4 regions of the Streptomyces sp. a15 genome follow, and region 1 is predicted to be linked to each of the others. Evidence: riboswitches for the same ligand, from Rfam matches in the RefSeq annotation. Region 1 holds a riboswitch; each other region holds the start of a gene.
What was found. Region 1 has a riboswitch for cyclic di-AMP ahead of AC5P09_RS02600 (C40 family peptidase). Riboswitches for the same ligand answer to the same signal wherever they lie in the genome.
Positions count from the first base shown of each region.

Region 2: it holds a riboswitch for cyclic di-AMP, as region 1 does, so the genes downstream of both, AC5P09_RS46510 (M23 family metallopeptidase) here and AC5P09_RS02600 (C40 family peptidase) in region 1, are expected to answer to the same signal.
Region 3: it holds a riboswitch for cyclic di-AMP, as region 1 does, so the genes downstream of both, AC5P09_RS37150 (M23 family metallopeptidase) here and AC5P09_RS02600 (C40 family peptidase) in region 1, are expected to answer to the same signal.
Region 4: it holds a riboswitch for cyclic di-AMP, as region 1 does, so the genes downstream of both, AC5P09_RS13485 (transglycosylase family protein) here and AC5P09_RS02600 (C40 family peptidase) in region 1, are expected to answer to the same signal.

Region 1 covers NZ_JBWLKM010000001.1:559,146-566,199, reverse strand. The annotation lists gene AC5P09_RS02610 (hypothetical protein) at 1-98, shown strand, start outside; gene AC5P09_RS02605 (hypothetical protein) at 224-832, shown strand; gene AC5P09_RS02600 (C40 family peptidase) at 867-2,039, opposite strand; cyclic di-AMP (ydaO/yuaA leader) riboswitch at 2,048-2,217, opposite strand; gene AC5P09_RS02595 (ScyD/ScyE family protein) at 2,482-3,573, shown strand; gene pcrA (DNA helicase PcrA) at 3,668-6,151, shown strand; gene AC5P09_RS02585 (M23 family metallopeptidase) at 6,212-7,054, opposite strand, start outside.
Region 2 covers NZ_JBWLKM010000108.1:17,648-24,701, reverse strand. The annotation lists partial or broken gene AC5P09_RS46515 (PP2C family protein-serine/threonine phosphatase) at 217-1,057, shown strand; cyclic di-AMP (ydaO/yuaA leader) riboswitch at 1,290-1,446, shown strand; gene AC5P09_RS46510 (M23 family metallopeptidase) at 1,458-2,504, shown strand; gene AC5P09_RS46505 (aldo/keto reductase) at 2,667-3,653, shown strand; gene AC5P09_RS46500 (PrsW family intramembrane metalloprotease) at 3,697-5,037, opposite strand; gene trmB (tRNA (guanosine(46)-N7)-methyltransferase TrmB) at 5,089-5,985, opposite strand; gene lhgO (L-2-hydroxyglutarate oxidase) at 6,209-7,054, opposite strand, start outside.
Region 3 covers NZ_JBWLKM010000057.1:36,468-43,521, forward strand. The annotation lists gene AC5P09_RS37145 (alpha-galactosidase) at 1-1,486, shown strand, start outside; cyclic di-AMP (ydaO/yuaA leader) riboswitch at 1,794-1,953, shown strand; gene AC5P09_RS37150 (M23 family metallopeptidase) at 1,956-2,924, shown strand; gene AC5P09_RS37155 (DUF6250 domain-containing protein) at 3,122-3,838, shown strand; gene AC5P09_RS37160 (SGNH/GDSL hydrolase family protein) at 3,984-4,769, shown strand; gene AC5P09_RS37165 (TetR/AcrR family transcriptional regulator) at 4,889-5,500, opposite strand; gene AC5P09_RS37170 (Glu/Leu/Phe/Val dehydrogenase dimerization domain-containing protein) at 5,620-6,798, opposite strand; gene AC5P09_RS37175 (MBL fold metallo-hydrolase) at 6,945-7,054, shown strand, end outside.
Region 4 covers NZ_JBWLKM010000010.1:77,439-84,492, forward strand. The annotation lists gene AC5P09_RS13465 (SurA N-terminal domain-containing protein) at 1-521, shown strand, start outside; gene AC5P09_RS13470 (nucleoside triphosphate pyrophosphohydrolase) at 612-1,655, shown strand; gene AC5P09_RS13475 (cytochrome P450 family protein) at 1,760-3,031, shown strand; gene AC5P09_RS13480 (LysM peptidoglycan-binding domain-containing protein) at 3,197-4,252, shown strand; cyclic di-AMP (ydaO/yuaA leader) riboswitch at 4,434-4,611, shown strand; gene AC5P09_RS13485 (transglycosylase family protein) at 4,615-5,316, shown strand; gene eno (phosphopyruvate hydratase) at 5,710-6,996, shown strand.

The sequences.
Region 1 (7,054 bases):
ACGTCCAGCGGGACGAGGAGACGGTGGACAAGCGGCTGTTCGGGCTGGTCGGCGCGCTGACCACGGCGAACATCTTCATCGCGGTGCTGTGGACCTGAGGGACCCGTCGCCGGCCCGGGCCGAGGTCACCGCGCCCACGGCGACGGTCTGAGTAGTTCCGCTCATGACAACCCGCGCTCCGAGCGGGGAAACTCTGCCCATGCCCTTCAGGCGATCAGCAGCCATGGCCGCAGCCGCTTCCCTCACGGCGATCACCATGACCGCGTGCGGCAGCCAAAAGGGCGGGGCAGCCGATGAGGCCGGCTCCGCGCAGTCGGGCAGCCCGACGCCTTCCTACCCGCCCCCGCCGAAGTGCGCGCAGCCGACCGAGACACCCACGGCGCTGCCTTCCTCACCCGTTCCGAGCACGTCGAGCACGTCGAGCACGTCGAGCCCGGACGGAGGCCGACCGGACGGGCCCGTCGACGCGCCCCCCAACTACGCCGACAACCACGCCTACCGCATGCGGGCGTCCCTGAGCGCGGAGCAGCAGGCCAGTGGGCAGGCGTCGGCCGAGCTCATCCTCACGGAGCTGGCGAAGGTCCGGGAGGAAGGCGGCTCCGGGGAGTTCGGCCGCTTCAGTGACCAGCGCGTGGCGGCGGCACTGCGGCGTGTCGGCTGCGGCGAGGAGCATGGCGTCTTCGTCGGGAACGGGTACTACGCCGTCTACACGGGCGTCGTGTGCGTGTCCGGGCGGGTGACGAAGGACGAGCTGACCAGCGAGGTGCACGGCGTCTACGCCGAGCCCCAGCCGGGAGCGGGGCCCTGTGTCGAGAACCAGGGAGGTCACTGACCAGGGCCCGCGCCCGCGTCCGGGCGGCGTCCTGTCAGGCCGGCCGCACCACGCTGTGGATCGACGACTCGCCGTCGTAGAAAATGGACTCCTCGCGGACGTACGCGCCCGGCTTCGGGGCGTGGATCATCATGCCGTTGCCGATGTAGAGGCCGACGTGGCTGATGTCGTCGTAGAAGAAGACCAGGTCACCGGGCTGGGCGGCGGAGACGGAGACCGTGGTGCCGGCCTTGACCTGGTCGTAGGTGACGCGCGGGATGTCGACGCCGGCGGCCTTCCAGGCGGCCTGGGTGAGGCCGGAGCAGTCGTAGGACTCGGGGCCGGTGGCGCCCCAGACGTACGGCTTGCCGATCTGGGCGCGGACGAAGGCGAGCGCCTTCTCGGCCTTGGTGGCGTACGAGGCGTCCGTGGCGGTGGACGAGTCGGTGGAGGAGGAAGAGCTCGACGAGCCGCTGCTCGCCTCCTGTTGAGCCGCCGCCTCCTCCCGGGCCTTCTGCTCCGCCGCCTGCTGCCGCGCCAGCTCGGCCGCCTTGGCCGCGGCCTCCTGCTGCTTCTTCCGCTCGATCGCCGCGAGCCGGGCCTTCTCCTCGGCGGTCAGCTGCGACAGCAGCGCGCGGGCGTCGGCGAGCTTAGTCTGCACCGTGGCCTTGGCGGTCTTGAGCTCGCCCTGTGACTTGGTGAGCGTCTGAAGGCTCTCGGTGGCCTCCTGGCGCTTCTTCATCGTCGCGGACTGCTCGGTGACGTAGTCGTCGACCGCGCCCTTCTGGCGGTTGGTCAGCCGGCCCATCAGCTGGGTCTGGTCGAAGTAGTCCTGCGGGGAGTCCGCGAGCAGGAAGGTCGCCGTGTCGGGGGCGGAGGCGCCGGTCCGGTACTGGGCGGCGGCGAAGGAACCGAGTTCCTCCCGCGCCTCGTTGAGGCTCTGGGTGCGCTGGGCGACGTCGTCGAGGAGGGTGTCCACGCGCTTGCGCTGCTTCGCGGTCTTCTCCTGGGCCGCGTTGTACTTGTCGGTCGCCGACTCCGCCTGCCGGTACAGGTCGTCGACCTTCTTCTCGACCTCTTCGAGGCTCGGTTTGTCGTCGGCCGACGGGGCGGCGTTGGCCGTCTGGGACAGCAGTGCCACGGAGGTGAGGGCGGCCGTGGCGAGGGCGGGGGTCCATATGCCTGCTACGCGCGTGCCCGAAGGGCGCGACTTGCGGTGCGACGCCAAGGGAGGCGACTCCTTCCACGTTCCGCCTACCGAGTTAGCTGTCGGGTTCGGGCGGGTGGTTAGGAAGGTTTGCCCTACGGCCTTTCCCTGGAAGGGAGTTCGGGCCGATTCACCCCAAGGTCGGTGGGTCCCCGGCTCCGGGCGCGCGGCGGCGCGTCGGACTCGGCGGAGGCCGTGCGGCCCGGCGACGTTCGCCGGTGGGTGTCGTACGGCCTGTCTGGCACGGTAGCCAACTGGTGTGGCCCCTGTGAAGGTTGATGTTCGATATGCCCGATACATTTTCGTGACCTTGGGTCAGGGCATGGCTCGCCGTGGTCGATCCGGAGGGATCTGCCACGACTTGTGCGTATTTTCTCCGGAGTGATGACGTCCGCCCGCTTCGGGGCGCTAGCTTCCACCCAGCCGCGGTCCGGTGCCGTGGCTGGGGAAGAGGGGCACGGCCATGACGAAACGCAGGACACTCGTCGCCACGGGACTCGCGACAGGAGTCGCACTCGCCGCCACCGCGGGCGTCGCGCCCGCCAGTGCGGGCCAGGGAGGCCAGGCGGGCGGCAAACCGGTCGTCCGGGTGATCGCGACCGGCCTCGACAACCCGCGCCAGCTCTCCTACGACCACGGCCGGCTGTACGTCGCCGAGGCCGGCCGGGGCGGCAAGAAGTGCATCGGGGAGGGACCCGAGGGCGAGACGTGCGTCGGCCTCACCTCCGCGCTCACCAAGGTCTACTGGGACGGGGGCGCGTGGAAGCACCACAGGGTGGTGAAGGGGCTGCCCTCGGGCGCCGCCCCGGACGGCGGCTTCGCGACCGGCCTCGACGGTGTCTCCGCCCTGCACGGCAAGGTCTGGGGCGTCGAGACGTACGCCCCGCCGGAGGCCGGAGTCCCGACGGCCCCGCCCTGGAACACCCTCGGCAAGCTGCTGCACCTCGAGCACGGCAAGGCGAGGATCGCCGCGGACATCTCGGCCGTCGAGTTCCGGCACAACCCGCACAAGGCGTCGCTGGAGTCCAACCCGTACGCCGTCCTCGCCCTCCCCGACGGCCGCAAGATCGTCGCGGACGCGGCCGGAAACGACCTGGTCGTCGTCTCGCCCGGCGGCAGGGTCCGCCCCTTCACGGTCTTCCCGGACCACGACGGCAACGAGTCCGTCCCCACCTCCCTCGCCCTCGGCCCCGACGGCACGCTCTACGTCGGCGAGCTGAACGGCGAGGCCGCCAAGCCCACCGCGCGGGTGTGGAAGGTCGACCCCCGGACCGGCAGGATCCTCGGTTGGAAGTCCGGCTTCGGCTCCATCGGCGGCCTGGCCTTCAACGACAAGGGCGACCTGTACGTCAGCCAGCTCTTCGCCGGCCGGGTGACGAAGGTCTCGCACGGCAAACGTACGAGCGTGAAGGTGCCGTTCCCGGCGGGCGTGGCCGTCGACCCGTACGACGGCAAGGTCTATGTCTCGGCCTGGTCGATCGCGGACCGCGACGGCACGATGCTGGAGGGCAGGAAGACACCGGGCGGCCAGCTCTGGAAGATCCTCGGCTTCTGAGCCCTTCCGGAGTCCTTCCGAGAACCCTTCGTACGGGGCGAAGTTCTTGGGGTGGCGGCGGGCTGTCAGTGGGGCGTCCTAGACTCGGAGAGCGATGAGCAGCCTCTTTGATGACAGCTTCCTGGCGAACCTCCAGGGCCCCCGGGCCCACGAGGAAGAACCCCCGCCGCCCGACGACGATCACGCACCGGAGCCCGTTCCGGACGATCTGTTCGGCGGGAAGTTCGACGTGCCGCCGGACCGGGACGCGTACTACCGCGACGGCGCCCCGCGCCCGGCGGTGGACCCGGCCGCGCTCCTGGACGGGCTGAACGAGAACCAGCGCGCCGCGGTCGTGCACCACGGCACCCCGCTGCTCATCGTGGCCGGCGCCGGCTCCGGCAAGACCCGCGTGCTCACCCACCGCATCGCCCACCTGCTCGGCGAGCGGAACGTGCATCCGGGCCAGATCCTCGCGATCACCTTCACCAACAAGGCCGCGGGCGAGATGAAGGAGCGCGTCGAGCACCTCGTCGGACCGCGCGCGAACGCGATGTGGGTGATGACCTTCCACAGCGCGTGCGTGCGCATCCTGCGGCGCGAGAGCAAGAAGCTCGGCTTCACCTCGTCCTTCTCGATCTACGACGCCGCCGACTCCAAGCGCCTGATGGCCCTGGTCTGCCGCGACCTGGACCTCGACCCCAAGCGCTTCCCGCCGAAGTCCTTCAGCGCGAAGATCAGCAACCTGAAGAACGAGCTGATCGACGAGGAGGACTTCGCCGCCCAGGCCACCGACGGCTTCGAGAAGACCCTCGCCCAGGCCTACGCCATGTACCAGTCACGACTGCGCGAGGCGAACGCCCTCGACTTCGACGACCTGATCATGACGACGGTCAACCTGCTGCGCGCCTTCCCGGACGTGGCCGAGCACTACCGCCGCCGCTTCCGGCACGTCCTCGTCGACGAGTACCAGGACACCAACCACGCCCAGTACGCACTGGTCCGGGAACTCGTCGGCACCTCCGAGCACCCGGTGGACGTCCCGCCCAGCGAGGACGACCTCCAGCCCGCCGAACTGTGCGTGGTGGGCGACGCCGACCAGTCGATCTACGCCTTCCGCGGCGCGACCATCCGCAACATCCTCCAGTTCGAGGAGGACTACCCGGACGCGACGACGATCCTCCTGGAGCAGAACTACCGCTCCACCCAGACGATCCTCACCGTCGCCAACGCCGTCATCGAGCGCAACGAGTCCCGCCGCCCCAAGAACCTGTGGACCAACGCGGGCGCGGGCGCGCGCATCACCGGCTATGTCGCCGACACCGAGCACGACGAGGCACAGTTCGTCGCCGACGAGATAGACCGCCTCACGGACGCGGGCGACGCGAAAGCGGGAGACGTCGCCGTCTTCTACCGCACGAACGCCCAGTCCCGTGTCTTCGAAGAGATCTTCATCCGTGTCGGCCTGCCCTACAAGGTCGTCGGCGGCGTCCGCTTCTACGAGCGCAAGGAGGTCCGGGACGTCCTGGCCTACCTGCGGGTGCTGTCCAACCCGGAGGACTCGGTACCGCTGCGCCGGATCCTGAACGTCCCCAAGCGCGGCATCGGCGACCGCGCCGAGGCGATGATCGACGCCCTGTCCCAGCGCGAGAAGATCAGCTTCCCGCAGGCGCTCAAGCGCGTCGACGAGGCGTACGGCATGGCCGCGCGCTCCACGAACGCCGTGAAGCGGTTCAACACGCTGATGGAGGACCTCCGTACGATCGCCGAGTCCGGCGCGAGCCCGGCGACCGTCCTGGAGGCGGTGCTCGAACGCACCGGCTACCTCGCCGAGTTGCAGGCCTCCACCGACCCGCAGGACGAGACCCGGATCGAGAACCTCCAGGAACTCGCCGCCGTGGCCCTGGAGTTCGAGCAGGAGACGGGAGAGGGCGAGGCGTCCGGCTCGCTCTCCGACTTCCTGGAGCGGGTGGCCCTGGTCGCCGACTCCGACCAGATCCCCGACGAGGACGAGGACGGCTCCGGAGTCATCACCCTGATGACCCTGCACACCGCCAAGGGCCTCGAGTTCCCGGTCGTCTTCCTGACCGGCATGGAGGACGGCGTCTTCCCGCACATGCGCGCCCTCGGCCAGGCCAAGGAGCTGGAGGAGGAGCGGCGCCTGGCCTACGTCGGCATCACGCGCGCGCGGGAACGGCTGTATCTGACGCGGTCCTCGATGCGCAGCGCGTGGGGGCAGCCGTCGTACAACCCGCCGTCGCGGTTCCTTGAGGAGATTCCGGCGCAGCACGTGGACTGGAAGCGGACGGGGGCGATGGCGCCGGTGTCCTCCGGTCCGGCGTCCGGGGTGGCGGCCTCGCTGTCGTCGTCCCGCTCCCGCTCGTCGGCCTCCGGCGCGTCCGGCTTCGCCACGCGCCGGACCTCGGAGAAGCCGACCGTGTCGCTGGCGGTCGGGGACCGGGTGACCCACGACCAGTTCGGGCTCGGCACGGTCGTGGGAGTGAAGGGCACGGGCGGCAACGCCGAGGCGACGATCGACTTCGGGGACGAGAAGCCGAAGCGGCTGTTGTTGCGCTACGCGCCGGTGGAGAAACTCTGACCGATGCTGTGAGCCCCTGCTCGACAGGGGCTCACTGAGGTCAGCAGGGGCTCACTGAGGTCAGGTGGGGTCGATCCCGTGGCTGCGCAGCCACGGCAGCGGGTCGATGGCCGAGCCACCCGCGGGCCGTACCTCGAAGTGCAGGTGCGGGCCGGTCGAGTTGCCGGAGTTGCCGGAGTACGCGATCGGGTCGCCGGCCTTGACGGTCGTACCGGAGGCGACGCGGTAGCTGGAGAGGTGGCAGTACCACGTCTCCGTGCCGTCCTTCTCGGTCACGATCATCATGTTGCCGTACGCGCTGTTCCACTGCGTCCGCACGGTGCCGTCGGTCGCGGCCATCACGGTCGTGCCGTAGGAGACCGGGAAGTCGATGCCCGTGTGCACGGACATCCAGTTGATGCCGGACTGGCCGAAGTAGGCGCTGAGCCCGTGCTCGGCGACCGGCAGCGCGTACTTGGGCCGCAGCCGCTCCTTGCGCGCTGCCTCCGCGGCGGCCTTCTTCTTCTCCGCGAGCTGCTGGGCCTTGAGGTCGATACGTTCCTGCGTACGGCTGGCCCGGTCGGCGAAGTCGTCGGCGCCGGCGGAAAGACTCTTAAGCTGGGTGTCCAGCTTGTTGTTCGCGGCGGACGGCTTCACGGCCGTCGCGTCCGACGCGGTCGTCGAGGTGTCGCTGCTGTCGTCGGCCAGGGCACTGACGGACGCGGCGGCGATCCCCGCGACGCCCATCACGCAGGCCGAGGGCACGGCCACCGTCAGCAGCGCGGAGCGCTTGGGGGGCGGACGGCGGCGGGAGCGGGAAGCACCGCGGGCGGCGGCGCGCGAGGACGGGGCGGGTGACCCGGCAGGTGCGGCTGCGGCTGCCGGGGTGACTTCTTCCTGGTCGTCGAGGAGAAGCGCGTCGGC
Region 2 (7,054 bases), on a different contig from region 1:
AATCCTGTCCCCGCTACTGAAGGCCGAGGGCCGGAATCCAGAATGGGTTCCGGCCCTCGGTGTATGTGTACGTCGGATGTGCACGCCGGTCATCCGGTCGGCCCTCACCGGTCGCCCCCGCCCCCGCTCCGGGAAACCTGGGTGCAGTGGTGACGGGACCGGACGTACGTGGGGGAGACGAGTGGTGCGGCCTGGTGACGCGGAGGAGGGCGCCGCATCTCCAGCCTGCGGGTCGTTCTCCAGGTACTCCCCGTCCTGCTGATCGTCGGGGGAGTCTTCTACGACCTCCTCACCCCGCACGCCTTCACCGCGATCCCCTTCTTCACCGCCGCCCCGCTCGTCGCCGCGCCGGTCTACTCGCTGAGCGGCACCGTCGTGACCGGGGGTGTGGCCCTGATCGCCGCGTACGCGGTCCATGCCCGGTACGGGTTCGCCGCGGACGCCGACACGGTCACCGAGGTGGTCACCGTGGCCAAGGTCGCCGTGCTGGCCGCCGTCATCAACCGTGTCGTACGCCGGGGCGAGGGGCGCCTCGCCTCCGCGCGCGGGATCGCCGAGGCCACCCAGCGCGCGGTGCTGCCCGAGCCCGCCGGACGCATCGGCGGTTTCGACATCGCGGCCCGGTACGAGGCGGCCCAGGCGGACGCCTTCATCGGCGGTGATCTGTATGCGGTCCAGGACAGTTCGTACGGCGTCCGGCTCGTCGTCGGCGATGTGCCCCCGGGCTCGAGCGAAGCCGAGAGCTTGGGGGAGGCTGGAGCGGGCGCTGGCACGCGAGGGCACGCGGCGGGACGGGATCGAGGCCTTCGAGGGGTTCACGACGGCTGTGCCGGCCGAGCTTCCGTACGGGGACGGTGTGGTGCGGATCGTCAACCGGGGGCATCCGCCGCCGCTCCTGCTGCACGCCGACGGCACCGTGCGCTGCCTGCTCGCGCGGGAGGCCGCGCTGCCGCTCGGCATGGGCGACCTCGGCAGCTGGTCCGACCGCGCCGACGAGACCGGTTTCCCGGCCGGGGCCACGCTGCTGCTGTACACCGACGGGCTGTCCGAGGCGCGGCCGTTGTTACGAGGGGTGATCGGATGAGCGCCCTCCGCATAACAACTGACGCACCGTCAGTGCCTGTGGGGTTGCTGAGGCTGGGTCAACTCGCCCGTTTTTGCCGGTCGTGGGCCGTAAGTCCTGCGCGGAAAGGTTAATGATCAAGAGGAACAGCTTGGAATCCAGGCCCCGCGTCTATTAACGTTCGATAACGCAGCGCGGTCGTCCCAGCCGTCACAAGAGTCGGCTCCGTGCGCACGCGCCGAATCCCGCAAGGGAACCGGGGAACCACCAATTGGGGTGAATCGCGCGGATACCACCGTGAACTCACGGCCGGTATACGCGCGTAGGAGACCTTCCTGCTCCGAACCCGTCAGCTAACCCGGTAGGCGAGAAGGAAGGAAAGGAGCACGCCCACGTGGCGTCCAACCGGCCTGCCCCAGAAGCCCCGTCCGTGCCGAGCCAGCGCGAGACCGAGACCTTCGGCTACGGCACCTACAGCACCGACGAGGGCCCCTGGACGGAGTGGAATCCCACCGAGGAGTCCCTCCCACCCGTACGTGGCCGGCATCGCGTCGCCAAGCAGCGCGGCGGACTCGCGCGCGGCGGACTCGCCCGCAGCTCCACCGTCCTCGGCGTCGGCGTCATAGCCGCTGTCGGCGCGGGCGGCATGGCCAGCGCGCAGACCGGCAAGCCGCCGGTGTCGATTTCCATGCCCGACCTGCCCAACGTGGGCTCCCTCATCTCCGACGACTCGGACGCCGCCGAGGACTCCGGCACCGCGCTCAGCAGTGTCAGCGTGGCCGCCGCCGACACCGAGAAGAGCACGGCCGACGCCGGCGAGGTGCTGCGCGCCCGGATCATGGCCCAGGCCGAGCAGCAGCAGGACCAGGTCGAGAGCAAGGCCGCGGCTGACGCCGTGGCCGAGGCCGAAAAGGCGGCCGCCGACGCGGCCGCCAAGGCGGAGAAGGAGGCCAAGGCCAAGGCCGCCGCCGCGAAGAAGAAGGCGGAGGAGGAGGCCGCGAAGAAGGCCGAGGCCGAGCGCCTCGCCGAGCTGGCCAAGCAGTTCGCGCTGCCGACCTCCTCGTACACGGTCACCTCCACCTTCGGTCAGGCCGGCTCGCTGTGGTCCTCCGGCTACCACACGGGCCTCGACTTCGCCGCGCCCACGGGCACGCTCATCAAGGCCGTCCACACCGGGACGATCACGCAGGCCGGCTGGGACGGGTCGTACGGCTACAAGACCGTGCTCACCCTCGATGACGGCACGGAGATCTGGTACGCCCACCAGTCCTCGATCAGCGTCAGCGTCGGCCAGAAGGTCAACACGGGTGACGTGATCGGGCGCGTGGGTGCGACGGGGAACGTGACCGGGGCGCATCTGCACCTCGAGGTCCACACCGGCGGTTCCGGCTCCGGGATCGACCCGATGGCGTGGCTGCGGAGCAAGGGCCTCAACCCCTGACCGTCGTGTTACCCGAGTCCCGGCGGTCCTGACGGCATCCCCCCGACGTCAGGGCTGCCGGTCAGTGTGCGGGGGCGGTCAGTGGTTACGGGGCTTTTGTTTACGGGGTTTTTGCGGGTGACCATGGAATCGCGGGATCCGGTGCGGCCGTTGAGGTGAAGTATGACTTCTTCCTCTCCGTCTTCCTCTCCGTCTCCCTCTTCTTCGCTGTCGCTTCGCAAGCTCGGCTCCTCGGACCTCGAGGTCTTCCCGCTGTCCCTCGGCGGCAACGTCTTCGGCTGGACCGCCGACGAGGCGGCCTCCTTCGCCGTCCTCGACGCGTACGCCGCCGCGGGCGGCAACTTCATCGACACCGCCGACTCCTACTCGGCGTGGGTCGAGGGCCACCGGGGCGGCGAGTCCGAGACCGTCATCGGCAAGTGGGCCAAGGCGCGCGGCAACCGCGCGGACGTGGTGATCGCGACCAAGGTGAGCCAGCACCCCGAGTACCAGGGCCTGACCGCCGCCAACATCAAGGCCGCCGCCGACGCCTCCCTGCGGCGCCTCGGCACCGACTACATCGACCTCTACTACACCCACTTCGACAAGCCGGACGTGCCGGTGGAGGAGATCATCGGCGCGCTCGACGAGCTGGTGAAGGCGGGCAAGGTGCGGTACATCGGCGCGTCCAACATCTCCCCGGAGCGGCTCGAGGCGTCCCTCGCCTTCTCCGACCGGGAGGGCCTGGCGCGGTACGTCGCCCTCCAGCCCCACTACAACCTGGTCTCCCGCGACACGTACGAGGGCGACCTCCAGGACCTGGCCGAGCGCTCCGGCCTCGCGGCCGTCCCGTACTACGCGCTCGCCTCCGGCTTCCTCACCGGCAAGTACCGCCCCGGCACGACCGTCGACAGCCCGCGGGCAGGCGGCGCCGCCAAGCACCTCGACACCGAGCGCGGCCGGAAGGTCCTCACCGCCCTGGACGAGATCGCCCGGTCCCACGACGCGCCGGTCGCCACGGTCGCCCTGGCGTGGCTCGCGGCCCGGCCGACGGTGGCGGCGCCGATCGCGTCCGCCCGCACGGTAGAACAGCTGCCGGCGCTGGTGGGGGTGGCGGAGCTGACCCTGACGGAGGCGGAGGTCGCGCGGTTGACGGAGGCGTCGGCCTGATCTCCGGCGCGCACTTCTCGGTGTCCGGCGGTGCGCTTCCTGATTACGTCCGATACGGGTTGTAGGAGCTGTAGGAGGGATACGGCACCGCCGGATACGCGGCAGGCCCCGCCGGATACCCGTACACCCCGTACACCGGCCACGGCGGCGCGGTCACCGCCACGGGCGGTGCCGTTGCCCGGGCCGCGTGGTCCAGCGCGGGGCGCGCCACGTCCCGGCGCCACCACAGCTCGGCCAGCAGCTCCCGTTCCCGTACGACGAAGTCGGCCTCGGCCCGCCCGCGGCGCCCCCGATGCCGCAGGAAGGCCAGCGAGGTCGCGTACGCCTCGTACTGCGCCACCGCCCGCGCCGCGGGCCGACCGAAGTGCCGGCGGGCGTAATCGCGGGCCAGCCGCCGTGCCCGCATCGAGCCGAGCGCGTACGGCTCGGTCGGCGACAGCCAGCCCGCCACCGCGTACGCGGGCAGCTCTTCCCGCACGGTCTTCAGCTCACGCTGCCGGGTCCAGATGACGAGCCAGGTAAGCAGCCCGAAGGCGGGCACCATGAAGGCCGCGTACACCGCGAAGAACCCGTACTCGCCGAACGTCGAGGAGCCGTTCCAGATCGCGTGCATGCCCATCGCGAGCAGCAGCCCGGAGAGCGGCAGCAGGACGCGCCGCAGGTGGTGGCGTTCCGCCGAGAGCGCGGAGATGCCGAAGCCGATGCCGGTGAGGACGGTGAAGAGCGGGTGCGCGAACGGCGACATGATGATCCGCACGAAGAAGGTCGCCGCGGTGACGGAGGCGATCCCGGTGTCGCCGGTGAGCTGGTCGGTGCCGAAGGCGGTGCCGAGGTAGAGGATGTTCTCGGTGAAGGCGAAGCCGGTGGCGGTGACCCCGGCTATCACCACCCCGTCGACGATCCCGGTGAAGTCACGGCGCCGGAAGAGGAAGACGAGTAAAACGGCCGCGGCCTTGGCCGACTCCTCCACGACCGGCGCTATGACGGTCGCGCCGAGGGTGTCCGCGCTGGAGGGGTCCGCCGTGGCCGTCGCTATCCATCTCGTCGCGAAACTGTTGGCGATGATCGCTATCAGCGCCGCCGCGCAGGCCCCCCAGGCGAAGGAGAACAGCATGTTCCGCCAGGGGCCGGGCTCGACCCGGTCGAGCCAGCGGAAGGCCGTCATGAGGAGCGGCACGGGCAGGACGGCGAGTCCGAGCCCGACCAGGAACCCCTCCGTGCCGGTCTGTTCGCGTACCAGGGCGAGGATGACGAGCCCGGAGAGTGCGAGCAGGGTGCTCAGCCCGCCGTAACGCACCCACTTCTTGTGCCACCAGTGCGCGTGCCGCAGTGCGCCGCCGGTCGGATCACCGGGGTGCGTCGGGTAGGGGGGAACGGTGGCCACGGCATTGACCCTAACGAGGCAGAGGCGCCGTCCGCAGGGGGAGAGGGGGGTTCAGGCGCCGGTGGGGGGCTGGTCCTTGTGCGCTACACGTTGCTCTGAAGGTTGCTCGGTGCGTTGTTCTACGAGGTGCTCTACGCCGTGCTCTACGCGGCGGAAGAGCAGGTCGTTCACGACATGTCCCTTCTCCAGTCCCTGGCCCTCGAAACGAGTCAGCGGCCGGAACTCGGGACGCGGCGCAAAACCGCCCCCGGGCTGTGTGTTCTCGAAGCCGGGGTGCGCCGTGAGCACCTCGAGCATCTGCTCCGCGTACGGCTCCCAGTCCGTCGCACAGTGCACGATCGCCCCCGGTCCGAGCCGGGTCGCGGCGAGGTCGAGGAACTCCGGCTGGATCAGCCGCCGCTTGTGGTGCCGCTTCTTGGGCCAGGGGTCGGGGAAGTACAGGCGCAGACCGGCCAGGGAGTCCGGGGCGAGCATCTCCCGCATCAGGATGATGGCGTCGCCGTTGCCGACGCGGACGTTGGACAGGCCGTTCTGATCGGCGAGATTGAGCAGATTTCCCTGCCCCGGGGTGTGCACGTCCACGGCGAGGATGTTGGTGCCCGGGTCGGCACCGGCCATGCGGGCCGTGGCCTCGCCCATCCCGAACCCGATCTCGAGCACGACGGGATTGCCGTTCCCGAACAGCTCACCGAGATCGACAACCCGCTGCCCGTCGATGTCGAGCCCCCACTTGGGCCACAACCGCTGCAACGCATCCGCCTGCCCGGCCGTCACCCGACTCCGCCGAGGCTGAAAACTCCGAATCCGCCGCTCGAAGTGCGACCCCGCGGGATCAGCACTCGGACCATCGGGAAACCGCGGTTCCCCCTTGGCCCGAACATGCCGACCGGAGGCCCCGGGCGGGTGCGGGACCTGGCGGGTTTCGGGGACATTGAGCGACTCAGACACAGTGAGCCCAATTTTACGACCCCCTGGTTGGGCCGCTACTACCCAGTCCCGCCCGGCCCCTTTCAGCCCGTCCGGCGTTTGAGGACGAGGCCTTCGAGCCGAAGGGAGTCTGGGGCGCAGCCCCAGCGGGGTCGAAGGGGCGCAGCCCCTGGGGACGGGACGGGAAGGGGCGGCGGGGGCGAGAACAGCCCTGCGGCGAGCGCGGCCGCAGCGCCCCGCACCGTCACACAGACGGCAGCGCCGCCAACGCCCGCCGAGCCACCTCCCGCCCCACCGGTAGCGAAGCCGTCGCCGCAGGCGAAGGTGCGTTCAGTACGTGCACGGCCCGCGCCCCCTCCTGAATGAGGAAGTCGTCGACCAGAGAGCCGTCCCGAAGCACCGCCTGCGCCCGCACCCCCGCTGCCGCAGGCACCAGATCCCCTTCCTCGACCGCCGGCAACAACCGACGCACCGCCTCCACGAACGCCCCCTTGGACACCGACCGCCGCAGCTCCCCCGCCCCGTACCGCCAGTGCCGCCGAGCCATCCGCCAGGCCCCCGGCCACCCCAGCGTCCCAGCCACCTCCCGAGGCCGGACCACCCCCCACCCGTACCCCTCCCGGGCCAGCGCCGGCACCGCGTTGGGGCCGATGTGCACACCCCCGTCGATCCCGCGCGTGAGATGCACCCCGAGGAACGGAAACGCCGGATCCGGCACCGGATACACCAGTCCCCGCACCAGCGCAGGCCGCGCCAGCGAGTAGTACTCGCCCCGGAACGGCACGATCCGCATCCCCGGCTTGTCCCCCGTCATCCGCGCGACCTCGTCGCAGTACAGCCCGGCGCAGTTCACCAGCACCCGCCCCCGCACGACGTCCCCGCCCGCCGTCCGAACGGCCACCCCGAGCTCCGGCCGCCGATCCACCCGTACGACCCGCGCCCCGTACCGGATCTCCGCCCCGGACGCCTCGCCCAGCCGCCGTGCGACCTCGGCGAAGTCGCACACCCCCGTCGTCCCGACGTGTATCGCGGCGAGCCCGCGCACCTCCGGTTCGTACTCCCCGATCTGGGCGGCGCCCAGCTCCCGTAC
Region 3 (7,054 bases), on a different contig from region 1:
GCACCTGCCCTGGGTCGCCCTCGACACCGACGCGACCGAGGAGCGCGGCGAGGTCTACGGCTGCGCCCTCGGCTGGTCCGGGTCCTGGCGCATCGCCGTGGCCCAACTCCCGGACGCGCGTGTGCAGATCACCGGCGGGGCCGGGTACGACGACTCCGGGCTGCTGCGGCTGGCGGCGGGGGAGTCCTTCACGACGCCCGTCTTCGCCGGCCTGTGGAGCGACGGCGGCTTCGGCGGGGCCAGCCGCGCCTGGCACGCCTACCAGCGCGCGTACGTCATCCCGGACGCGGACCAGGACCGGCCGGTGCTGTTCAACTCCTGGGAGGCCACGGAGTTCGACATCTCCGAGGAGCAGCAGGGGGTGCTGGCGCGGCGGGCCGCGGCGATCGGCGTCGAGCTGTTCGTCGTGGACGACGGCTGGTTCGGGGCCCGCACCAGCGACCGCGCCGGGCTCGGCGACTGGAAGCCCAACCCCGACCGCTTCCCCGGCGGCCTCAAGCCGCTCGGCGACTACGTCCACGCCCTCGGTATGAAGTTCGGCATCTGGGTGGAACCGGAGATGGTCAACCCGGACAGCGAGCTGTACCGAGCCCATCCGGACTGGGTCCAGCACCAGACGGGGCGAAAGCGGACGGAACTCCGCAATCAACTCGTACTGAACCTCGGCCGCGAGGACGTCCAGGAGTACCTCTGGGGGCAGCTCCACGAGCTCCTCTCCAGTGCTCCGATCGACTACGTGAAGTGGGACTTCAACCGCTGCTTCACCGACGCGGGCTGGCCCGGAGAGCCCTACCCGCAGCGCCTGTGGGTCGACCACGTGCACGCCCTGTACCGCCTGTTGGACCGGCTGCGGGCGGCCCACCCGGGCGTCGCCTTCGAGTCCTGCTCGGGTGGCGGCGGCCGGATCGACCTCGGCGTGATGAGCCGTACGGACCAGGTGTGGACCTCGGACAACACCGACCCGCTCGACCGGCTCGCCATCCAGCACGGTTTCAGCCAGATCCACCCCGCCCGGGTCATGGCCGCCTGGGTCACCGACAGCCCCAACACCCAGCTCAACGGCCGGGCAAGCTCGCTGCGGTTCCGCTTCGTGAGCGCGATGGCCGGGGTGCTCGGCGTCGGGGGCGACCTCGCGGAGTGGACCGAGGAGGAGCTGGCCGAGGCCCGCGACTGGGTGGATCGCTACAAGGAGATCCGGCCCCTCGTGCAGCGCGGCGACCTCTACCGGCTACGGCCCCCGCAGGGCGGGCTGAGTGCGGTGCAGTACGTGCTCGGTGACGAGGCCGTCGTCCTCGCCTGGCTCCAGGCGCAGCATCACGGCGAGCCGGTGCCGGTGCTGCGGCTGCGTGGCCTCGACCCGACAGCAGCGTACGAATGCCTCGAAACGGGCGAAGTTCACCGAGGTGCCGTACTACTGCATCACGGACTGCGGACGGGGCTGCGCGGTGACCTCGATGCGACGGTTCTCCGGTTGCGTCGCATCTAGGGCTTCTGTCCGAATTGGTGCCTTCATTCCAACTCCGTCTGGAATAAGGGGACCTGTGGATGTGCCACGTGAGGAGCGTCATATTCGTGACCGTGCGTCGCCCGTCATGTTCACGTAATTAGTGCGGTTTTCAAGGGTGTTTGGTCAAAGAGAGCCTCCTGAAAGCACGGAGGGTGACCGGGAATTCCCTCAGGTACCAAACAGAAACACATTCACGGGCAACCACTTACTTGTCCCTTTGCGTCTTGGTCGCTTACGTTCACCAGCGATCCGGACGGACGCCCAATCCTGCCGCCGCCCGGAGCCCGCACACCAATCACCCGTCCATGGCAGGAGCGGGGGACCCACAGGTAGAACCGCCTGTTCCGGTCTCCGGAACGGCTAGGGGTTAAGCCGTACTTCGGTACGGCCGGGCATCTCCAGTCCGCACCCGACAGCTCACCTCGCAGGCGCCGGAGAGGAATTCGCCATGCCCGCCAAGGGTAAGCACCGCCGACCGAAGACCCAGCGCTTCACCCGATCCATCGCCGTCGCCGGAACCGGCGGCGCCGCACTTGCTCTGCCGCTTCTCGGGGCCACCGGCGCCAACGCCGCCACCCCGCAGTCCGTCTCGGAAAAGGCCGTTCAGTCGTCCGTTCCGGCCACCATGAAGAACGTGGCCGAAAAGACGACGGCCGAAAAGACGGCCTCCGCGAAGGCCTCGGGCACGAAGACCTACTCCGTGCAGGCCGGTGACTATCTCGCGAAGATCGCGGACGAGCAGAATGTCAGCGGTGGCTGGAAGAAGCTCTACTCCGACAACCGCGAGGCCGTCGGCGCCGACCCGTCGCTGATCCACCCCGGTCTCAAGCTCTCGATCGGCAAGAAGGCCACGACGAGCACACCCAAGTCCTCGTCGCCCTCGGGCTCTTCGTCCTCTTCGTCCAAGTCATCTTCTTCGTCGGATTCGTCCGTATCGTCGAAGTCGTCCTCCTCCGGGTCCTCCTCCTCGAAGACCGAGGCGGCCACCCAGAGCGCCGACACCGCCAGTGGCTTCACCACCCCGGTGAGCGGTGCCGCCGTCGGTACCGCCTACCGCACGGCGGGCAGCATGTGGTCCAGCGGCTACCACACCGGCGTCGACTTCAGCGTCCCCACCGGCACCTCCCTCAAGGCCGTGGGCGCGGGCACCGTCGTCTCCGCGGGCTGGGGCGGGGCGTACGGCAACCAGGTCGTCGTCAAGCTCGCCGACGGCTACTACGCGCAGTACGCCCACCTGTCCTCGCTCTCCGTCTCGAACGGCCAGTCCGTGACGGCCGGCCAGCAGGTCGGTCTCTCGGGCGCGACCGGCAATGTGACCGGTCCGCACCTGCACTTCGAGATCCGCACCTCGCCGGACTACGGCTCGGACGTGGACCCGGTCGCCTACCTCCGTACCAAGGGCGTCTCCGTCGGCTGATTCCCCGACTGCTTGTCCGACACGCTGCCGAAGGCCGGATCCCGATCCCCGGGTCCGGCCTTCGGTGTGTCGATCTGTGCTCGTTCATGGTGATCGCTTCATTGCGGTTTTGTGGCAAGCGTGCCCAGGGCGTCGCCAGGGACGGAAGAGTGGGGACGTAAAAGCCTCGATCGGCCTTCCGGAAGGAGCCGTCTCCCGTGACGAGCACGCGTAGAGCATTCGGAGCCCTGGCCGCAGGCGCCGCCCTGGCTGCCCTCGCCCCCGCGACCGACGCGAGCGCCACGCCACGCCACCGCCGGCTGATCGCCCACGACGACTTCCGTCACGGGCTCGGCCAGTGGGCGGTGGAACTCGAGCAGGGCGGCACCGTCACCGCCTCCCGCGGGACCCTGGAAGTCGACGTGCCCGCCGGCGCGACGGTCTGGTTCAAGAAGCGGCTCGAAGGGCCGTACGTCCTGGAGTACACCGCCACACCGGTGTCGGCGGGCGGGGTCAACGACCGGGTCTCCGACCTCAACAACTTCTGGAACGCCGTTGACGTCCGTTCCCCCGACGACCTCTTCGCCACCCGGCGGAGCGGGGCGCTGGCGGAGTACGACCACCTCAAGACGTACTACGTCGGCTACGGCGCCAACACCAACACGACGACCAGGCTGCGCCGTTACGTCGGTGAGGCGGGCGTCCGGCCGCTGGTGTACGACTACACCGAGCCGCTGCTCGTGGCGAACGAACCGAACCGGGTCCGGATCGTCTCCGACGGCTCGGGAGTCCGGTGGTGGGACAACGGGCGGCTCGTCTTCGACTACAGCGATCCTCAGCCGTATACGAGCGGGCACTTCGGCTTCCGGACCACCTGGAGCCATTTCCGGATCAGCGGATTCCGGGTGTGGCAGTTGCCGCCTCAACAGCGCTGAGAAGAGGGCTATTCCTGGTTTGACCAATCCTTGAAGAGTGGCTTATCTCACCGCACGTCAACCCTTTCCTACGGTCGCGTAGCTCACATCCGAAGGGGAATCATGGGCCGACGTGGCAGACGATTCGAAGAATGACAACAGATCAGTGATCGGGTCGTACGTGGCGGTGGGGGACAGCTTCACCGAGGGCGTCGGCGACCCCGGTCCCGACGGGTCGCTCGTCGGCTGGGCCGACCGGTTCGCGGTACTGCTCGCGGACCGGCGGCCCGAGGGCGACTTCGACTACACCAACCTCGCCGTGCGCGGGAAACTCCTCGACCAGGTCGTGGCGGACCAGCTTCCGCAGGCTCTCGAACTCGCCCCGGACCTGGTCTCCTTCTGCGCCGGCGGCAACGACATCCTGCGGCCCGGCACCGATCCCGACGAGGTCGCCGAGCGTTTCGAGCAGGCGGTGGTGCGGCTCACCGCCGTCGCCGGCACGGTGATGGTGACGACCGGATTCGACACCCGTGGCGTGCCCGTGCTCAAGCGTCTGCGCGGCAAGATCGCCACCTACAACGGACATGTGCGGGCCATCGCCGACCGCCACGGCTGTCCGGTGCTCGACCTGTGGTCCCTGAAGAGCATTCAGGACCGGCGGGCCTGGGACGGCGACCGGCTCCACCTGTCGGCGGACGGGCACACGCGCGTGGCGCTGCGCGCGGGGCAGGTCCTCGGGCTGGAGATCCCGGCCGACCCGGAGCAGCCCTGGCCGCCGCTTCCGCCGCGCGGCACGCTGGAGGTTCGGCGGGACGACGTGCACTGGGCGCGCGAGTACCTGGTGCCGTGGATCGGCCGCCGGCTGCGCGGGGAGTCGTCGGGCGACCATGTGACCGCCAAGGGCACGCTGTCGCCGGACGACATCAAGACGCGGATCGCTTCGGTTGCTTGAAGGTCTGCGGAGGTGCGGGTATTTGGGTGCCCGGTGCGAGCCGGCCTACGGGCGGCACGCACCGGGCACTCGCCTTGTGGCCCGAGGTGGGCTTGTGCGGGGCAGGGGGCTCGGCGCCCCTACGTGGTCAACGCCTCCCGCGTCAGCCCCAGTTCCCGGGCCAGCGCCTCGTCCACCCACTCCTGCGCCCGGGACCGCGACACCGCGCCCGGGTACGACGTGAGCTGTACGGCGAGCCCGTCCAGCAGGGCCGTGAGGCGCAGGGCCGTGCCGCCCGGGTCCGGGCAGGGGAACTCGCCCGCGGCCACGCCCTCGGCGATCACCTCGGCGAGGGCCGCCTTCCACCGGCGGTCGAGGTCACGGGTGACCTCCTGGAGCGCGGGCTCGCGCAGCGCGGCCGCCCAGCCCTCGATCCACAGCCGCCAGCCCTTGGCCTGGCCCGTCGGGGCGTACCAGCGTACGGCCGCCCGCAGCCGGCGCAGTGCGGTGGTGCGGCGGGCGAGCAGTTTGGACAGATGGGCGAGGTCGTCCTCGGCCGCGTACGTGAAAGCGGCGGCGACCAGCTTCTCCTTCGTGGAGAAGTGATACAGCACCAGCGCGTTGCTCACACCGAGGACCGAGGCCACGTCGGCGATCCTGACCGCCGCCACGCCCCGCGCCTCGATCTGCTCGATGGCGGCCCGCAGCAGCTCCTCGCGCCGCTCGGCCACGCTCAACCGCACTCTCGCCACGCCGTCACCCTAATCCGTGGTTCTGTGCGCTGCCGGAGAGAGGTCGTTTACCGGCCGAACCGCCCGCGACCTGGTAGCGCACCTGAAACGACCGTTCGCGCCGAGGGGCGGGCACCTCGCTACCGGTACCAGCCGAACCGCTCGGCGATCACCGGCAGCCGGTCCGCGACGATGGCGTGCGCGGCCGCCCGCGGGGTCGTGCCGTCCCGCTCCGCACGGGCCAGCATCTGCTCGACCAGGGCGCGCATCGAGCGGCGTGTGTGGGCGAACGCCGCGTCCGCGTCGGCGTCGATGTCGCCGAAGAGCGTCCACCACCACCAGGCGTTCGTTCCCGAGTTGACGACCACGTCCGGCAGAACGGTCACCCCGCGCGCGGACAGCAGTTCCTCCGCCTCAGGGAGGACGGGCATATTGGCCGCCTCGACGATCCAGCGGGCCGTGACCAACTCCTGGTTGGTGGTGTCGATCGCGTACGAGACCGCCGCGGGCACCAGCACCTGTGCGCCGGCGCACAGCCAGGCGCCGCCCGGCAGTTCACGGTCGTCGGGGCGCAGGACGGACCGGTCCACCGTGCCGTAGGCGTCCCGCGCCACGAGCAGGGCCTCGACGTCGAGGCCGGTCGGATTGGCGATGGTGCCCTTGATGTCGGCGACGGCCACGACCGTGAGCCCCGCGCGCGTGAGGAAGCGCGCGCTGGCCCCGCCCATGGTGCCCAGGCCCTGCACCGCGACCCGCGTTCCCGCATACGCCACCCCGGCCCGGTCCAGGGCCGTGAGCACCGACTCCGCCACCCCGCAGCCGCCGACCAGCTCGTCGAGGCCGATGCCGTCCACCTCGACCGCGAAGGCGTCCGCGAGCCGCCGCCGGGCCGCGCCCTCGTCGTCGAGCAGCGGATACACCGCCTGGATGGAGGAGACGAGCCCCGCCTCCGAGGCCGCCCGGTCCACCAGGTCCTGCGTGAGGCCGAGGTCCTCGCCGGTGGTCCACAGGCTCTCGACGTACGGCCGCATGGCTCGCAGATAGCGGACCAGCAGGTCGTACGCCCCCGGCTCCCGGGGATCGCAGTCGATGCCGCCCTTGGCGCCGCCGAGGGGGATGTAGCGGCCCTCGGGGGTGTAGTGCAACGCCTCCTTCATCGTCATGCCGCGGGCGAGTCCGGTGACTTCGTCCAGGGTGCAGCCCGCGCGCATGCGCAGACCGCCGCTGGAGACGCCGCGCACCAGCCGGTCGACGACCAGGAAGCCCTGGCGACCGGTGAGGTGGTCGGTCCAGGTGAGCGACATCAGGGGGGCGGTCATGCGGTCTCCTCAACTGAACGGTGAGTCAGTGTCCGAAGGATCGCCGTGTCCTGTCAACGCACACAATGGACCGGTGGTGGTAATCCGGCTGTCAGAGGGGGTGCCCATAATGGGAGGCCTCACCGACTCCACCTTGGAGGTACACCGTGACCGGTTTCCGTTCCCCGAGCTCCGGGCTTCGCGCGCTGCGGCCCGCGGCCTTCGGTGCGGACCCGAGCGGTGAGCGCCTGGCGCGCATCCGCAGATCGCCCCACTT
Region 4 (7,054 bases), on a different contig from region 1:
CCGTCTCCCAGCTGGAAACCCGGGTGAACGAGGTGCGCGCGGCACAGCGGGCGGCGGTACCGGACGACGCGCAGTACGAGCAGGCGATCGCCAAGACCGGCACGCTCTCCCGCGACACCCTGCACAACATGGTCCTGGAGCGGGTGCTGCAGCGCGCCGCCCAGGACGCGGGCGTGAGTGTCAGCCGCAAGGAGATCCAGCAGATGCGCAGCGGCCTCGAGGAGCAGACCGGCGGCTCCAAGGCCCTGGAGGCCGCCTGGCTGCAGCAGTACGGCATCGCCCCCGAGCGCCTCGACGAGAACCTCCGCCTCCAGCTGGAGGCCCAGAAGCTCGCCACCAGCCTCGGCACCAACACCGGCGACCCCGCCTTCTGGAACGTCCTGGCCGAGGCCTCCAAGAAACTGAACGTCGACCTCAACCCGCGCTACGGCACCTGGGACGTGGACAAGAGCAGCCGCGTCGACACGAAGACGCCGTGGGTGCGGGAGGTCACGGCGACGGAGACGCAGCAGACGGCCTGACCGCACCGCGGGGTTGTTCATACGATCACACCGAGCCCCCCGCCCTGTGGACAACTTGATCGCTTCGTCGGCGGCGTGCGTTAGCTTCGAATGGTGAACGCAACCAGCCCCGAAGCCGCCACCGCTCCCGAGCCCGCCACCGGCCGCATCGTCCTCCTCACCACCAGCCACCGCGTCGCCCCCGGCCTGCTGTCCTGGCCCGCCTGGCAGGCACTGCACGCCGCCGACCGGGTGCTCTGCGCGGACGGCGCGCACCCGCAGCTGCCGTATCTCCGCGAGGCGGGCATAACGGTCGACGAGGCGTCCCCGACCGCCGAGGAACTGGTCGACGCGTGCGCCGGCGGACGGACGGTCGTCGTGGTCGCCACCGGCGAGGGCGAGCCGGCCCTCACGGACGGCCTGGCACGCCTCGCGGGCTCCGGCCGCGTCCACATGCCCGACCTGGAGCTGCTCCCGGCCTCCTACGACCTGCCGGGCGCCCGCCTCCTCGACCTCGTCCAGGTCATGGACCGCATCCGCGCCGAGTGCCCGTGGTCGTCCCAGCAGACCCACAAGGGCCTGGCGAAGTACGGCATCGAGGAGGCGTACGAACTAGTCGAGGCCATCGAGGAGGGCGACCGCGACGAACTCCGCGAGGAGCTGGGTGACGTCCTGCTCCAGGTGGTCTTCCACGCCCGCATCGCCGAGGAGGACTCCGAGGCCCCCTTCTCCATCGACGACGTCGCCGGCGGCATCGTCACCAAGCTCATCCACCGCCACCCGCACGTCTTCGGGGACGAGACCGCCACAACCCCCGAAGAGGTCAAGGAGCACTGGCTGCGCACGAAGGCGATAGAGAAGCAGCGCGAGTCGGTGACGGACGGCGTCCCCCTCGGCCAGCCGGGCCTCGCCCTGGCGGCGAAGCTGGCGTCGAGAGTGCGGACGGCCGGCCTGGACGTGCCGTTGCCCACGGCCGAGGGCGTCGGCTACGACCTGCTCGCACTGGCGGTACGGGCCGAGGCGGAGGGCGTGGATCCGGAGGCGGCCCTACGAGCGGCGGCGCGGACGTACCGGGACGCGATCAGACAGACGGAGACGGAGACGCAGCCGGAGACGCAGCCGGAGACGCAAGGGGAGGGGGAGCGAGAGGAGTAGAGAGGCAGTAGAGAGAGGCGTACCGCACAGCTGTCGGCATGGGCATTTCGGGGTCACCCCGCCGCCAGGAACGTCCCCGCCAAGAAGCCAGCTACCGTCAAGGAGTGACCGACCAGCCCACCCCCACGAGCCCTGCCCCCGAACTCTTCACCTGGGAGTTCGCGACGGACCCCTACCCCGCCTACGCCTGGCTCCGGGAAAACGCCCCCGTCCACAAGACCGAACTCCCCAGCGGCGTGGAGGCATGGCTGGTCACCCGCTACACGGACGCCAAACAGGCTCTCGCCGACCAGCGGCTCTCCAAGAACCCCGCGCACCACGACGAGCCCGCGCACGCCAAGGGCAAGACCGGCATCCCCGGCGAGCGCAAGGCCGAGTTGATGACGCATCTGCTCAACATCGATCCGCCCGACCACACAAGGCTGCGCCGGCTCGTCTCCAAGGCGTTCACCCCGAGACGCGTCGCCGAATTCGCGCCCCGCGTGCAGGAGTTGACCGACCACCTCATCGACCAGTTCGCCGACAAGGGCAGCGCCGACCTCATCCACGACTTCGCCTTCCCGCTCCCCATCTACGCGATCTGCGACCTGCTCGGGGTCCCCCGTGAGGACCAGGACGACTTCCGGGACTGGGCGGGGATGATGATCCGTCATGGCGGCGGCCCGCGCGGCGGAGTGGCGCGGTCGGTGAAGAAGATGCGGGGCTATCTCGCCGAGCTCATCCACCGCAAACGCGAGGCCCTGACGGCCGAGAGCACCCCCGGCGAGGACCTCATCTCCGGTCTCATCCGGGCCTCCGACCACGGTGAGCACCTCACCGAGAACGAGGCCGCGGCCATGGCCTTCATCCTCCTGTTCGCAGGCTTCGAGACAACCGTCAATCTCATCGGCAACGGCACCTACGCCCTCCTCACCCACCCCGAACAGCGAGACCGACTCCAGAAGGCGCTCGCCGCCGGCGACACGGCGCTCCTCGCGACCGGCGTGGAGGAACTCCTCCGCTACGACGGCCCCGTCGAGCTCGCCACCTGGCGGTTCGCGACCGAGCCGGTCAGCATCGGCGGGCAGGACATCGCGACCGGCGACCCCGTCCTCGTCGTCCTGGCCGCCGCGGACCGGGACCCGGAGCGGTTCGCCGATCCGGACACGCTCGACCTGTCCCGCCGCGACAACCAGCACCTCGGATACGGCCACGGCATCCACTACTGCCTCGGCGCCCCCCTCGCCCGCCTGGAGGGCCAGACCGCGCTCGCGACGCTTCTCACCCGCCTCCCGGACCTGCAACTCGCGGTGGATTCAGCTGATGTGCGGTGGCGGGGCGGTCTCATCATGCGCGGGCTGCGGACGTTGCCCGTCGAGTTCACGCCGCGTGGCTGACTCGCTCACCTGCGTAAAGGTGACGCGCCTTCAAGTCTGTGATCTTCACGTGATCTGCGCGGCATTAACTTGTGACAAGTGATCGGCTGCCTATACGTTCACGCCAGCGCGGCGCCGAGCCTCACCCGCCACGCTGGTCACCGTTGTCTCGCGAAAGGTTTCCGCATGCTCTCCGGGAACGGCCGTCATCGTCGCCCCCGCCAGGCTCCGGCCATCCTTGTGGCGGCCGGAGTGACCGGCTCCGCCATCGCGATCCCGCTCCTCGGTGCCACCGGCGCGAGCGCGGCGACCGGCACCACGTGGGACCAGGTGGCGAACTGCGAGACGGGCGGCTCCTGGAGCGAGAACGCCGGTGACGGGTACTACGGCGGGCTCCACATCGCCCAGGACGACTGGGAGCAGTACGGCGGCCTCGACTACGCCTCGCGCGCCGACCAGGCCAGCCGCTCCCAGCAGATAGCCGTCGCGGAGAAGATCCTCGCGGACCAGGGCGTCGGCTACTGGTCCACCTGCGGCCTGCTCAACGGCCTCAGCAAGGACACCGCGGCGCCCGACGTCGACACGGGCGTGGCGGACGACGCGACGTCGGGTGCGGAGGATGAGTCGGGCTCGCCCGACTCATCCGGATCATCCGGCTTGTCGGACTCCTCCGAGTCGTCGGCGGACTCGTCCGGCGATGCGGCTTCGGACGCGCCTTCGTCGTCCGTGTCGCCCACACCGTCCGATTCTGACGCCCGGTCGGATTCTTCCGGCGAAGCCGACAACTCGGCCAAGTCCGACACCTCGTCTGATTCTGCTGCAACCCCCGGCGCCTCGCAGGGCTCCGGCGACGACTCCGACAGTGACTCCACCGGCGCGACGAATCCGGATGACTCGGACAACTTCTGGCAAGAGGGCGGCTCTTCGGCCCTCGTCGACACCGGCTCCCTCGGTGCGGGCAAGCACCGCGGCGACAGCGCCGACGAGACGGCCGCGGCCACAGGCGCGGACGCGGGTACCGCCGACGCCGACACGGGCGCCTCTGCCGGCCGTCACGCCGCCCGCGCGGACTCGTACACCGTCCGCCCCGGGGACACTCTCGCCTCCATTGCCGACTCCCTTGGCCTCCAAGGCGGGTGGCGTGAGCTCTACGCGGAGAACGAGCAGGCGATCGGCGCCGACGCGAGCGTCATCGTGCCCGGTCAGACCCTCACCGTAGGTATCGAATCGGGCGAAAACTAGCGGGAGTTCGCGTCACACTTCGCCACCGAATGTCCGATTTGGCGAAGTGTGGGATGAGTCTCAGAAGCCCTGATCGTCTTTGAAATTCCGCGGATCGCGTGTCTACCGTCAGGACCGCTCGCCAACACGAGCCCCGGCCGCCGCAACGCCGAATCCTGCCAGTGGCGCCCGGGAACAGTCGTCGCGTAATGCGCCGTAGGCAGGAGCGGGGGACCCAAGGTAGGCGCCGGGACCAGCAGTTGAGCTGGGACCGGCTTGGGGTGAAGCCGTGCCGCGCACGAAACAGCGCGAGGCACGGCCGGGCAACTCAACCGGCCCGAACCCGACAGCTCACCTCGCAGGCGTCGGTGAGGGGATCCACCATGCTGTTTTCCGCCAAGGGCAAGCACCGCCGTCCGTCCAAGGCCACCCGTGCCATCGCCATCGCCGGTGTCACCGGTGCCGCCGTCGCCGCCCCGCTGATGGCCGCCGGCAGCGCCTCCGCCGCCACCGCCTCCGAGTGGGACGCCGTGGCCCAGTGCGAGTCCGGCGGCAACTGGTCCATCAACACCGGCAACGGCTACTACGGCGGCCTGCAGTTCTCGGCCTCCACCTGGGCCGCGTACGGCGGCACGCAGTACGCCGCGCAGGCCAACCAGGCCTCCAAGGCGCAGCAGATAGCCGTCGCCGAGAAGGTCCTCGCGGGTCAGGGCAAGGGTGCTTGGCCGAACTGCGGTGTGAACCTGTCGAACTCCGCCTACAACGGCAGCGCCGACACCTCGTCGAACACGTCCAGCGGCTCCGGCAGCTCGGACAGCAGCTCCTCGGACAGCAGCCGTTCGACCGAGCAGCCGGCCTCCCGTTCCGCGGACCGCCCGGCCGCGAAGAAGACCGTCACCACCCCGACCGGCAAGAAGGTCAAGAAGGGCGACGGCGAGTACAAGGTCGTCTCCGGCGACACCCTCAGCTCCATAGCCGAGGAGCACGACGTCAAGGGCGGCTGGGACAAGCTGTTCGAGCTGAACAAGGACATCGTCACGGACGCCGACCTCATCTACCCGGGCCAGCAGCTGCACCTGAAGTAAGGGCTGCACCGGAAGTAAGGGCTACACCTGAAGTAAGGGCTGCGCCCGAAGGTAAGAGCCGCACCTGAAGTACTACGCGGCTCTCAGCTGAACCACAGCGCCCTCTTATCCGTGGACTCCATAGTGGAGGCCTCGTGAGGGCCACCCCCCGTCCCCACGGGCTCCCCGCTCCGGTGCGTCTTCCCCCGTACGCACCGGGGCGGGGCTTTTTCGTGCCGGTCCCGTGCGATTTCCCCGCGAGTTGCACGGCACTCTTTGTTCCGTTCGGAAACAATTTACTCTCGGTTCTGTCCATCCGGTGGTCGACCGGCTGGCCGATCGCCCGGAGCCGGTTAGGCTCGTCTCGCAGAACCCACCGCGGTCCTGCCGAACCGCGTCACATTGAAGAAGGAGATGCTCGTGCCGTCCATCGACGTCGTCGTAGCCCGGGAAATCCTGGACTCCCGAGGCAACCCCACGGTCGAGGTCGAGGTCGGCCTCGACGACGGCAGCACGGGTCGTGCCGCCGTCCCCTCCGGCGCCTCCACGGGCGCCTTCGAGGCCATCGAGCTCCGCGACGGTGACCCCAACCGCTACCTGGGCAAGGGCGTCGAGAAGGCCGTCCTCGCCGTGATCGAGCAGATCGGCCCGGAGCTCGTCGGCTACGACGCCACCGAGCAGCGCCTGATCGACCAGGCGATGTTCGACCTGGACGCCACCGACAACAAGGGCTCCCTCGGCGCCAACGCCATCCTCGGCGTCTCGCTCGCCGTCGCCCACGCCGCCTCCGAGGCCAGCGACCTCCCGCTCTTCCGCTACCTGGGCGGCCCGAACGCGCACCTGCTGCCCGTTCCGATGATGAACATCCTGAACGGCGGCTCGCACGCCGACTCCAACGTGGACATCCAGGAGTTCATGATCGCCCCGATCGGCGCGGAGTCCTTCTCCGAGGCGCTGCGCTGGGGCGCCGAGGTCTACCACACCCTCAAGAAGGTGCTGAAGACCAAGGGCCTGTCCACCGGCCTGGGCGACGAGGGCGGCTTTGCCCCGAACCTGGAGTCCAACCGCGCCGCGCTCGACCTCATCCTCGAGGCCATCAAGCAGGCCGGTTACGTCCCCGGTGAGCAGATCGCGCTCGCGCTCGACGTCGCCGCGTCCGAGTTCTACAAGGACGGCAAGTACGAGTTCGAGGGCAAGTCCCGCTCGGCCGCCGAGATGACCGAGTACTACGAGGAGCTCGTCTCCGCGTACCCGCTGGTCTCCATCGAGGACCCGCTGTACGAGGACGACTGGGCCGGCTGGAAGGTCATCACCGAGAAGCTGGGCGACAAGGTCCAGATCGTCGGCGACGACCTCTTCGTCACCAACCCGGAGCGCCTCGCCCGCGGCATCGAGGAGGGCTCCGCCAACGCCCTGCTCGTCAAGGTCAACCAGATCGGCTCGCTGACCGAGACCCTGGACGCCGTGGAGATGGCCCAGCGCAACGGCTTCAAGTGCATGATGTCCCACCGCTCCGGCGAGACCGAGGACGTCACCATCGCCGACCTCGCCGTCGCGGTGAACTGCGGCCAGATCAAGACCGGCGCCCCGGCCCGCTCGGACCGCGTCGCCAAGTACAACCAGCTGCTGCGCATCGAGGAGATCCTCGACGACGCCGCGGTGTACGCCGGCCGCAGCGCGTTCCCCCGCTTCAAGGGCTGAGCCGAGCAGGGCTGAGCCGAAGCAGGGCTCAGCCGGCCAAGGCTGAGCCAAGCAGGGT